Regions from separate parts of the Pseudomonas sp. FW306-02-D09B genome, predicted to be linked through region 1. Evidence: predicted binding sites of a transcription regulator. Region 1 holds the regulator's gene; the other holds the start of a gene.
What was found. The regulator sigma-54, encoded in region 1, starts transcription at its own class of promoters, with help from an activator protein. The targets are predictions, from matches to a motif close to ANTGGCATNNANNTTGCTNT.
Positions count from the first base shown of each region.

Region 2: a site for sigma-54 is predicted at 2,298-2,317, ahead of AC3WK5_RS14030 (circularly permuted type 2 ATP-grasp protein). Genes of this name have one in related genera too.

Region 1 is NZ_JBYSXY010000018.1:47,877-53,624, reverse strand. Features, by position in the region: gene pmbA (metalloprotease PmbA) at 1-914, shown strand, start outside; gene AC3WK5_RS24675 (HPr family phosphocarrier protein) at 1,146-1,418, opposite strand; gene rapZ (RNase adapter RapZ) at 1,434-2,291, opposite strand; gene ptsN (PTS IIA-like nitrogen regulatory protein PtsN) at 2,294-2,758, opposite strand; gene hpf (ribosome hibernation-promoting factor, HPF/YfiA family) at 2,771-3,079, opposite strand; gene AC3WK5_RS24655 (RNA polymerase factor sigma-54) at 3,189-4,682, opposite strand; gene lptB (LPS export ABC transporter ATP-binding protein) at 4,864-5,589, opposite strand; gene lptA (lipopolysaccharide transport periplasmic protein LptA) at 5,589-5,748, opposite strand, start outside.
Region 2 is NZ_JBYSXY010000007.1:81,543-87,290, forward strand. Features, by position in the region: gene AC3WK5_RS14005 (translation initiation factor 2) at 1-49, shown strand, start outside; gene AC3WK5_RS14010 (YkgJ family cysteine cluster protein) at 217-471, shown strand; gene AC3WK5_RS14015 (START domain-containing protein) at 513-1,118, shown strand; gene AC3WK5_RS14020 (hypothetical protein) at 1,256-1,492, shown strand; gene AC3WK5_RS14025 (ribonuclease E inhibitor RraB) at 1,704-2,045, shown strand; gene AC3WK5_RS14030 (circularly permuted type 2 ATP-grasp protein) at 2,349-3,758, shown strand; gene AC3WK5_RS14035 (alpha-E domain-containing protein) at 3,771-4,721, shown strand; gene AC3WK5_RS14040 (transglutaminase family protein) at 4,718-5,521, shown strand; gene AC3WK5_RS14045 (aldehyde dehydrogenase family protein) at 5,574-5,748, opposite strand, start outside.

The DNA.
Region 1 (5,748 bases):
CGGCATTCGCCACCGACAGCCGGATCAAGAACGCCGATGGCACCACCTTGAGCACTCACCAGGGCTGCCGCGTCTATGGCAACAGCCATGGCTTTATCGGTGGTTATGCGTCGACGCGTCACAGCCTGAGTTGCGTGATGATCGCCGAAGCTGACGGTCAGATGCAGCGCGATTACTGGTATGACGTTAATCGCCAGGGCAATCTGCTGGCCGATCCGCTGAGCATCGGTCAACGTGCGGCGCAACGTGCAGCCAGCCGCTTGGGTGCACGTCCGGTACCGACCTGCGAAGTGCCGGTGCTGTTTTCCGCGGAACTGGCGGGTGGTTTGTTCGGCAGTTTCCTCGGCGCAATTTCGGGCGGCAATCTGTACCGCAAGTCGTCGTTCCTTGAAGGTGCACTGGGCCAGAAACTGTTCCCTGAATGGCTGACTATCGATGAGCGTCCGCATCTGATGCGCGCCTTGGGCAGTTCGGCATTCGATGGCGATGGTCTGGCGACGTACGCCAAACCGTTCGTCGAGAAGGGCGAGTTGGTGTCTTATGTGCTCGGTACGTATTCTGGACGCAAACTTGGCATGCCAAGCACCGCCAACGCCGGTGGCGTGCACAATCTGTTCGTTACCCATGGCGATGAGGACCAGGCGGCGTTGTTACGGCGCATGGGGCGTGGCTTGCTGGTGACCGAATTGATGGGACAGGGTTTGAACATGGTCACCGGTGACTACTCTCGCGGCGCGGCGGGTTTCTGGGTCGAGAACGGTGAAATCCAGTTCGCGGTCCAGGAAGTGACTATTGCCGGCAACATGCGCGATATGTTCAAGCAGATCATTGCCGTGGGTAATGACCTGGAACTGCGCAGCAACATTCGCACCGGTTCAGTGTTGATCGAGCGGATGACGGTAGCGGGCAGCTAAGCGCTACCGCGATACAAAAAAAGCGCGCCACCCAATGGGTGGCGCGCTTTTTTATTGCCTGAAGCAAACCCTGTGGTGAGGGGGCTTGCTCCCGTTGGGGTGCGGAGCGGCCCTAAAGCCAGCCGCCGCGAGTATTCAGGTGGAATGCGATTGTTGGATTACGACCGCTTCGCGATCGAGCGGGAGCAAGCTCCCTCGCCACACAAGCTCGCTCGCCAAAAGGTTGTGTGTTTACTCGCCTTCGTCGAAGTAGTTGTTGATCAGCGCCACCAATGCGTCCATCGCTTCCTGCTCCTGCTCACCTTCAGTGCTCAGGTGGATCTTGGTGCCTTTGCCAGCCGCGAGCATCATCATGGCCATGATGCTTTTGCCGTCGACCATGGATTGCGGGGTGCGTCCGGCTCTGATCTGGCAGGGAAACTGACCCGCGACGCCAACGAATTTGGCGGAAGCACGGGCATGCAGACCCAGTTTGTTGATGATTTCAATTTCCAGAGCAGGCATCGCGGTGTGAATCCTTTAGCTAAGGTCGCGGTGGCGAACCTGGACGTTCTTCAGGGATTGTTGCAGGACCTGACCCAGGCGTTCGGTCAGGTAGACGGAGCGATGATGCCCGCCGGTGCAGCCAATGGCGATGGTGACGTAAGCGCGGTTGCTGGCGGCAAAGCGCGGTAGCCATTTGAGCAGGTAAGTGGAGATGTCCTGGAACATCTCTTCGACATCCGGTTGAGCTGCCAGGTACTCGGCAACCGGCTGGTCCAGCCCGGACTGACCGCGCAGTTCCGGCTTCCAGTATGGGTTCGGCAAGCAACGTACGTCGAACACCAGATCGGCATCCACCGGCATGCCCCGCTTGAAGCCGAAGGATTCCACCAGAAACGCAGTGCCCGGCTCTGGCTGGTTCAAGAGGCGCAACTTGATGGTATCGCGCAACTGATACAGGTTCAGATTGGTGGTGTTGACCTTGAGGTCCGCCAGGTCGGCAATCGGCCCCAGCAGATTGGTTTCGTCATCGATGGCTTCGGCCAGCGAGCGGTTGGCGCTGCTCAGCGGGTGGCGGCGACGGGTTTCCGAGAAACGCTTGAGCAAGGTTTCTTCGTCGGCGTCCAGGTACAGCACATCGCATTGAATGTGCCGGCTGCGCACTTCTTCCAGGAGTTCCGGGAAGCGTGACAGGTGGCTCGGCAGGTTGCGCGCATCGATGGAAACCGCAACCAGCGGTTGCGCCAGTTCGGTGTGAATCAGTGCGCGCTCGGCCAGTTCCGGTAACAGGCCGGCCGGCAGGTTGTCGATGCAGTAGTAACCGTTGTCCTCCAGTACATCGAGGGCGGTACTTTTACCTGAGCCAGAACGGCCGCTGACGATGATCAAGCGCATGATTAGTGACCGTTCTGCTCGTCGAGGACAACCTGATACAAGGCTTCATTACTTTTTGCGCTGCGCAGGCGATCACGGACTTCTTTACGATCAAGCATGCTGGCGATCTGGCGCAGCAGTTCCAGGTGCGCATCGGTAGCGGCTTGCGGGACCAGCAGAACGAATAGCAGGTCGACCGGAGCGCCGTCGATGGCGTCGAAATCTATAGGAGCGTCCAGGTGCATCAAGGCACTGATGGGCGACTCGCAACCTTTGAGGCGGCAGTGGGGGATGGCGATGCCGTTGCCAAAACCGGTGGAGCCGAGTTTTTCACGGGCGACCAGACTCTCGAAGACATCCTGCATGGCCAGACCCGGCACTTCGCGGGCGATCAGGTTGGCAATTTGTTCGAGGGCTTTCTTTTTACTGCCGCCCGGCACGTTCACCAAAGAACGGCCGGGGGTCAGGATGTTTTCAAGTCGGATCATGGGTTGGGAGTGTTAACGACCGGTCGCGCCCTGGAGGAGGCTCTGGGTCTTTTCCTTATGCTTTTTGAGTTGTTTATCCAGCTTGTCGGTCAGGGCGTCGATCGCGGCATACATGTCGTTATGCTCAGCGTTGGCGACCACTTCTCCACCGGGGATATGCAGCGTGGCTTCGATTTTCTGCAGCAGCTTCTCGACGGTCAACGTGACCTGCACATTGGTGATCTTGTCGAAATGCCTTTCTAATCGGTCGAGCTTTTCGCCGATGTAGATGCGCAGGGGTTCGGTCACTTCCAGTTGGTGTCCACTGATGTTGACTTGCATACAGCTTCTCCTTCGTTGCCAGTGCATAAGGCGGCAGGCTGGCTTGCCTGCCACTAGAGCGTGTCCGAAAAGCTTTCGAACACACCCTGGAACGCTATGGCGTAGCCCGTCACATCAACCGCTTGCGTTCGCTCGAAGGCGCGATCCCCAGGGACTCGCGGTACTTGGCGACGGTGCGGCGGGCCACCTGAATGCCTTGTGCCTCCAGTAAACCAGCGATCTTGCTGTCACTCAACGGCTTTTTCTGATTTTCCGCTGCAACCAGTTTTTTGATGATCGCGCGGATCGCTGTGGACGAGCATTCGCCGCCTTCAGAGGTGCTGACATGGCTGGAGAAAAAGTATTTCAGTTCATAAATACCGCGTGGGGTATGCATGAATTTTTGCGTGGTCACCCGTGAAATCGTCGACTCGTGCATGCCGACCGCTTCAGCGATGTCATGCAGGACCAAAGGCTTCATGGCCTCATCGCCGTACTCAAGGAAGCCGCGCTGGTGCTCGACGATCTGGGTAGCGACTTTCATCAGGGTTTCGTTGCGGCTTTGCAGGCTCTTGATGAACCAGCGCGCTTCCTGCAACTGATTGCGCATGAAGGTGTTGTCGGCGCTGGTGTCGGCGCGGCGGACAAAGCCGGCGTACTGCGGGTTGACGCGCAGGCGCGGAACCGACTCCTGGTTCAACTCCACCAGCCAGCGCTCGTTGTCTTTGCGCACGATGACGTCGGGAACGACGTACTCGGCTTCACTGGACTCGATTTGCGAGCCTGGACGCGGATTCAGGCTTTGCACCAGTTCGATGACCTGGCGTAGCTCATCTTCCTTGAGCTTCATGCGGCGCATCAGTTGGCTGTAGTCGCGGCTGCCCAGCAGGTCGATGTAATCGATGACGAGGCGCTTGGCCTCAGCCAGCCAAGGGGTCTTGGCGGGCAATTGACGCAGTTGCAGCGACAGGCATTCGCTGAGGTTGCGTGCGCCGATACCGGCCGGCTCGAATTGCTGGATGCGATGCAGGACGGCTTCGATCTCGTCGAGCTCGATGTCCAGTTCCGGATCGAAGGCTTCGAGGATTTCCTCGAGGGTTTCGTCCAGGTAGCCCTGATTGTTGATGCAATCGATCAGGGTCACCGCGATCAGTCGATCGGTGTCGGACATCGGCGCCAGGTTCAATTGCCAGAGCAGATGACTCTGCAGGCTTTCGCCGGCGGAAGTGCGAGTGGTGAAGTCCCATTCGTCGTCATCGTTGCTCGGCAGGCTGCTGGCGCTGGTCTGGTAAACGTCTTCCCAGGCGGTGTCGACCGGCAGTTCGTTAGGGATGCGCTCATTCCAGTCGCCTTCCTCGAGGTTATCTACCGTCGGCGCGGTTTCCTGGTAGGAGGGTTCCTGGATGTCGGTGTTGGGTTTCTGCTCGATATTGTCCGCCATCGGGTCGGCGTTATCGAAGTCGTCGCCTTCTTCCTGGCGTTCGAGCATTGGATTGGACTCCAGTGCCTCCTGGATTTCCTGTTGCAGGTCCAGGGTCGACAATTGGAGCAGGCGGATGGCCTGTTGCAGCTGCGGTGTCATCGTCAGCTGCTGGCCCATTCTCAAGACTAGCGATGGTTTCATGGCAGGGGCTTAACACCTTATTCGCCGGCGCACATGCGCCATCCACTACAGGGCGCCGGAGCGCCAAACATAAGCAAATTATATGCCTGAAACTGAAGTGTTTGCCTAGAGCGCTGTAACAATAAATACGTATAGTTTTATTGGGGCAAGCGCTCCGGCGACTGACCAGACACCTCAGTGCTTACAGGCGGAACTCATGGCCCAGATACACTTCCTTGACCAGGTCGTTGGCCAGGATGGTTTCGGCGTCGCCTTCGGCGATCAATTGACCGTCGTTGACGATGTAGGCGGTTTCGCAGATGTCCAGGGTTTCACGAACGTTGTGGTCCGTGATCAGCACGCCGATACCCTTGGCTTTGAGGTGATGAATGATCTGCTTGATGTCGCCCACCGAAATCGGGTCCACGCCGGCGAAAGGTTCGTCGAGCAGGATGAATTTCGGTGCCGTGGCCAGGGCGCGAGCGATTTCCACACGGCGACGTTCGCCACCGGAAAGGCTCATGCCGAGGTTGTCGCGGATGTGGTTGATGTGGAATTCCTGCAACAGGCTTTCCAGCTCTTTACGACGACCGGCCTTGTCGAGTTCCTTGCGGGTCTCGAGGATGGCCATGATGTTGTCGGCGACCGAAAGTTTGCGGAAGATCGACGCTTCTTGTGGCAGATAGCCGATACCCGCTCGTGCACGACCGTGCATTGGCTGGTGGCTGACGTCCAGGTCGTCGATCAGTACGCGACCCTGATCGGCCTGGACCAGGCCCACGATCATGTAGAAGCAGGTCGTCTTGCCGGCACCGTTCGGGCCAAGCAGGCCGACGATCTGGCCGCTGTCGATCGACAGGCTGACGTCACGCACGACCTGGCGGCTCTTGTAGCTCTTGGCCAGATGCTGGGCTTTCAGAGTTGCCATTACTGGGCCTTCTGCTCGTCGGTTTTCTTTTTCGGCTGGATAACCATATCGACCCGTGGGCGCGGCGCGGTGACCGAGGCACCGGTAGCGCGGCCTGCGTTAGCAACCTGCTTGACGGTGTCGTAGACGATTTTCTCGCCTTCGGTGGTGTTGCCTTCG
Region 2 (5,748 bases), on a different contig from region 1:
GCACCGAGAGGTCGACGGTGCGGCACTGGAATTCCAGTTCAAGCAGTAAAATCGCACATTGCTCTGTGACCCGCGCACCTGACGCTTGGTCGGAGACTGGTCAGTCACGCGTGTTTGAGCGAAAAACCTCTATCCGGCCAATTTCAAACGGCTGTTTTAGCGGGTACTCTAGTCCACGTTATCCAACACATTACCCGTCGCGAGGAGCGTGTCGTCATGAACTGCCGTGAAGGCTGTGGCGCCTGTTGCATTGCCCCTTCCATCAGCACACCCATCCCCGGCATGCCAAACGGCAAAGCGGCGGGAGAACGTTGTGTGCAACTGTCTGTCGATAATCTGTGCCGTATTTTCGGCAAGCCTGAACGGCCTGCGGTCTGTGGCGCGTTTCAGGCGGATGTCGAGGTGTGTGGCAACAGCCGGGAAGAAGCCATCAAGTTGATCGGTTGGTGGGAGCAAATGACCGCGGCGTAGTGTGTTCAACGAACGGAACTTCAACAATAAGGAATAAGACTATGGGTTCGCTGCATCGTATCGCTGTGTTGTGTGGTTTGACGGTTCTGCTGGCCACGACAGCCCAGGCCGAAGACTGGAAAACTGCCAAGGATGAGGACGGAATCAAGGTTTCCCTGAGTGAAGTCGCCGGGTCTCAGTACAAGGCCTACCGCGGTGTGACCGTGATGAAGACCTCCGTGGCCAAGTTGCGCGCGCTTCAGGAAGACGTGCCTGGCGCGTGTGCCTGGATCCATGAGTGCAAGGCACAGAAGTTGCTCAAGCACGAAGGCGATCAAAGCTGGACCTACACGCAGTTCAGCACCCCATGGCCGGTGACGGCGCGTGATTCGGTATTGCACGTGACCACTGTCGAGGGCGCCGATGGCAGCCTGACGCGTAAGCTTGAAGGTGTGCCGACCTACCTGCCTGAAGAAAAAGGTTTTGTTCGTGTCACCCAGGTTCAAGGCTTCTGGAAATTTGTTCCAAAAGGTGCAGACCAGGTCGAAGTGACCTATCAGGTTCACACCGAGCCAGGTGGTAGTGTGCCGTCGTGGCTGGCCAACAAGTTTGTGGTCGACGCACCCTTCAATACCTTGAAAGCCCTGAAAGCACGCGCCGAGAAGTAATGCCGTGCTTTTCGCAAAGAGGCTGCCAACCGGCGGCCTTTTTCACATCAAACCGATGGATTCAGGAGGAACGATTTTCCGGTATTCGGGGTCGAGATGTTGTAAGCCCATCTGTGGGTTTTACCAAGGAGGCACCGATGCAAAAGTGGGAAGTCACCTTCGTAGATGATCACGGCGTGCAGACCGTGGAGCAATTCGATTGCGAACAAAAACCCACGATGGAGCGGGCCGCGCAATTGATTCGGGCAAAACTCCTCCCTGTCCCGGCCGAGCTCGATCTCAATGATCTGGAGGGGCGAACGGATGATCCGACAGTCAAAAGCCTGAAAGATCAGAACAGTATTGAAATTCTCAGTATCACTCCACTTGCATAACCACTTGATGCGACTCGCAAACAGGCCTTGGCAGCAGCTCTGACTTGGGGCTACTCTGCAAACGAGATCAGCGAATGGATCGCTAAGGTCTGGTCTTGTCAGCTACATGCTTGTTTCCCGGCGGCAATTTGATTGCCGTATCGCCCTCACCATTCGGTTGCGGGCGCAGGGAGTACGGAAAGTCTATCCATCAGTTTGAGGAGGACGTTTCATGAGCACAGCCTATCAAGAAGACATCAGCAGCAGTGTGCTGCGCCGCATGAAAGAAGGCGGTTTTGACTTTTCACGGTTCCATCCCATCGAGTTCTACGCCATTTTTCCGGATGAGGAGCGGGCACGCAGGGCGGCAGGGCATTTTCGCGGTGAGTCCTTGAATGCGCAGGTCAGCGTGCGTGATGACGGTGCCTGGCATTTGGAGTTGAGCAAGGTGATGTACGCCACTTATGGCGGCATCGGTGACTTTGAACAGGACTTTGAGGCGGTGGTCGAGCCTTTGGGGGGGATTATCGAAGGATGGGGCGTCAAGCAGGAGGTACGAGGGCTACTCGCATAACACTATGAACAGCGACAACACTCAGCAACGGCTGACCTCAGGGTTGGCCGTTTTCGTTTTCGGACATTGAGAATGTCAAAGGATCGCAACCGCACACAGGCCGTGAAATCAACTCTGGCTAGGCGGGTATTGACCATGAGCATTGCTTCGCAATGAAGCGGGGGACGAACGGGTTGGGGCATTTGCTGCACAGGATTGGTGCGGCGTGTCTTCGGTGATTAGCCAACCGATTGATAGCAAAGCGTTTATGCCACTGGCACGGGCCTTGCGAAGTCCAGGTGTCCGGGTGACAAGGAGTACGGCATGATCCGCACCTATTTTGATGAAATGTACGACGCTGGCGGCCTGGTCCGCCCGCACTATCGGGAGTTCGCCCGTTGGTTAGCTGAAACGCCTGACGAGCTTTTGGCACAACGGCGACGCGAGGCCGATCTGTTATTTCATCGTGCCGGAATAACCTTCACGCTCTATGGTGATGAGCAGGGGACAGAGCGCCTGATTCCCTTCGACACCATTCCCCGCAGCATCCCCGCCAGCGAATGGCGGATCGTTGAGCGCGGCTGTATTCAGCGGGTCAAGGCATTGAATATGTTCCTCGCCGACCTGTATCACGAGCAGCGCATCATCAAGGCCGGCATCATCCCGGCCGAACAAGTGCTGGCCAACGAGCAATACCAGCTCGCCATGCAAGGGCTGGATCTGCACCGCGATATCTATTCGCACATCTCTGGCGTCGATCTGGTGCGCGATGGCGACGGCACGTACTACGTGCTCGAAGACAATTTGCGCACGCCCAGTGGCGTCAGCTACATGCTCGAAGACCGCAAGATGATGATGCGGCTCTTCCCCGAGTTGTTCGCCGCCCAGCGCATCGCGCCCATAGATCATTACCCGAACCTGTTGCTCGACACGCTGAAAAGCTCCAGCCCGCTGGACAATCCGAGTGTCGTGGTACTGACTCCCGGGCGCTTCAACAGTGCGTTCTTCGAGCACGCGTTTCTGGCGCGGGAGATGGGCGTGGAGTTGGTGGAAGGCGCGGACCTGTTCGTGCGCGACGACAAGGTGTTCATGCGCACCACCGACGGTCCGAAAGCCGTCGACGTGATCTACCGTCGCCTCGACGATGCTTTCCTCGATCCGTTGGCGTTCAATCCGGATTCGATGCTCGGCGTTCCAGGACTGCTGTCGTCCTATCGCTCCGGCAATGTGGTGCTGGCAAATGCCATCGGCACCGGTGTCGCGGACGACAAGTCGGTTTATCCGTTCGTGACCGAGATGATTCGTTTCTACCTGGACGAAGAACCGATCCTGAAGAACGTGCCGACCTGGCAGTGTCGCAACCCGTCAGAACTTTCTCACGTGCTGGCGAACCTGCCTGAGCTGGTGGTCAAGGAAACTCAGGGTTCCGGTGGTTACGGAATGCTGGTCGGGCCCGCGGCCACCGCCGCCGAAATCGAAGCGTTCCGCGCACGCATCAAGGCCAAGCCCCACGCGTATATCGCCCAACCGACGTTGTCCCTGTCGACCTGCCCGACGTTTGTCGAAAACGGCATCGCGCCGCGGCACATCGACTTGCGTCCGTTTGTCCTGTCTGGCCGCGAAACCCGGGTCGTACCCGGTGGCCTTACCCGTGTAGCCCTGCGCGAAGGATCCCTGGTGGTCAATTCGTCCCAGGGTGGCGGAACCAAGGACACCTGGGTGGTCGAGGATTGAAGGAAACCTGCCATGTTAAGTAGAACCGCCTCGGATTTGTATTGGATGTCGCGTTACCTGGAACGGGCGGAAAACCTCGCACGGATGCTCGACATCAGTTATTCGCTGTCATTGATGCCGCAGGATGGGCGCGGCGATGGTCTGCACGAATTGGCGATGCCCTTGCTGATCACCGGCACGCTGGACGATTACCTTGAGCGCCACGGTCAATTGCATGCCGAGCGTTTGCTGCACTTCTTCGCCCTGGATGCAGCGAACCCGGCCAGCATCTACAGTTGCCTCGGAGCCGCGCGCGCCAGTGCTCACGCAGTGCGTGGGCGGATTACTGCCGACATGTGGGAAAACATCAACGCAACCTGGCTGGAGATTCGCGGTATCGCCGAACAGGGTCTCAGCCGCTATGGCATGAGCCGTTTCTGCGAGTGGATCAAAGAACGTTCCCACCTGTTCCGGGGCGCGTGCTACGGCACCATCATGCGCAACGATGCCTTTCGCTTCATTCGCCTGGGGACCTTCATTGAAAGGGCCGACAACACGCTACGCCTGCTCGATGCCCGCTACGAAATGGCCGGTGATCAGGCCGAGGCGGTCAGCGATGGTACGGCCCACGCGTATTACCAGTGGAGTGCGTTGCTGCGGGCCTTGTCGTCGTTCGAGGCGTACACCGAGATCTACCGCGACGCGCCTGGCGCGAGGCACGTCGCCGAGCTGTTGCTGCTACGTGCCGACGTACCGCGTTCGCTGCGTGCCTGCACTGAGGAAATCGACCAGATCCTCGCGAGCCTGCCGGGGACCAATGGCCGTCCAGCGCAACGTCTGGCAGCAGAAGTGGATGCGCGGCTGCGATACACCGGCATCAACGAAATCCTCGCCGAAGGCCTGCACGCCTGGCTGACCGAGTTCATCCCGCTGGTGCGCCAGTTGGGCAACGCCATACACAGTTCCTATCTGGAGGCTGCATGAGACTTTCCATTAGCCACGAGACCACCTATCACTACGAAGATCAGGTGCGGGCAAGCATCCAGTATTTGCGACTGACGCCTCACGACAGCGAGCGTCAGCACGTACTGAGCTGGCAGCTCGACCTGCCACGGCCAGTGCGTGCGCAACTCGATCCGTTTGGCAACATCCTGCATGTACTGACGATGGACGAGCCTCATGAGGCGATCATCATCGGCGCACAAGGCCTGGTGGACATCGATGAGTTGCGTGAGGCCGAGCATGAGAGCCAGTCAGCGCTGCCGTTCTTGCGTTTCACTCGACTGACCGAGGCGGATGAAGCGTTACGCGCATTCGCCGAGAAGCAATGTCACCAACGGCGCGATCGCACAGCGTTGATCGACTTGATGCATGGCCTCAACCAGCACATGACCTACACGCCGGGCTCCACCGAAGTCGACACCAGCGCCGCTCAAGCGTTCGCCGGGCGCGCCGGGGTCTGTCAGGATCACGCCCATGCGTTTCTTGCCTGTACGCGTAGCCTGGGGATTCCAGCGCGGTATGTGTCGGGTTATCTGTTCAGCGAAAATAGCGAACACCTGGCCAGTCACGCCTGGGCTGAAGCCTGGCTCGACGACGCGTGGTACAGCTTCGATGTCACCAATGAACTGGCCAAGCCCGAGCGTCATCTGAAACTGGCTGTAGGCCTCGACTATCTCGATGCCTGCCCGGTACGTGGCATGCGTCGTGGCGGTGGCGGGGAGCAGATGCACGCCAAGGTATTCGTCGCGCCGACGCCGGTGATCTCAGTGCAACAGCAGTAGCCCGTTCCTGATCGTTCCCGCGCCCGCGTGGGAACGATCGATAAGGGTTGTTTTAGAGTTTGATCAACACCGATTTCAACTCGGTGTAATGCTCGATCGCCGCATACCCCATCTCCCGGCCCACGCCGGACATCTTGTAACCGCCAAATGGCAGTGCCGGGTCGAGGGCGCTGTGACAGTTAACCCAGACCGAACCGGACTTGATCCGGGGAATCATCCGGTGCACG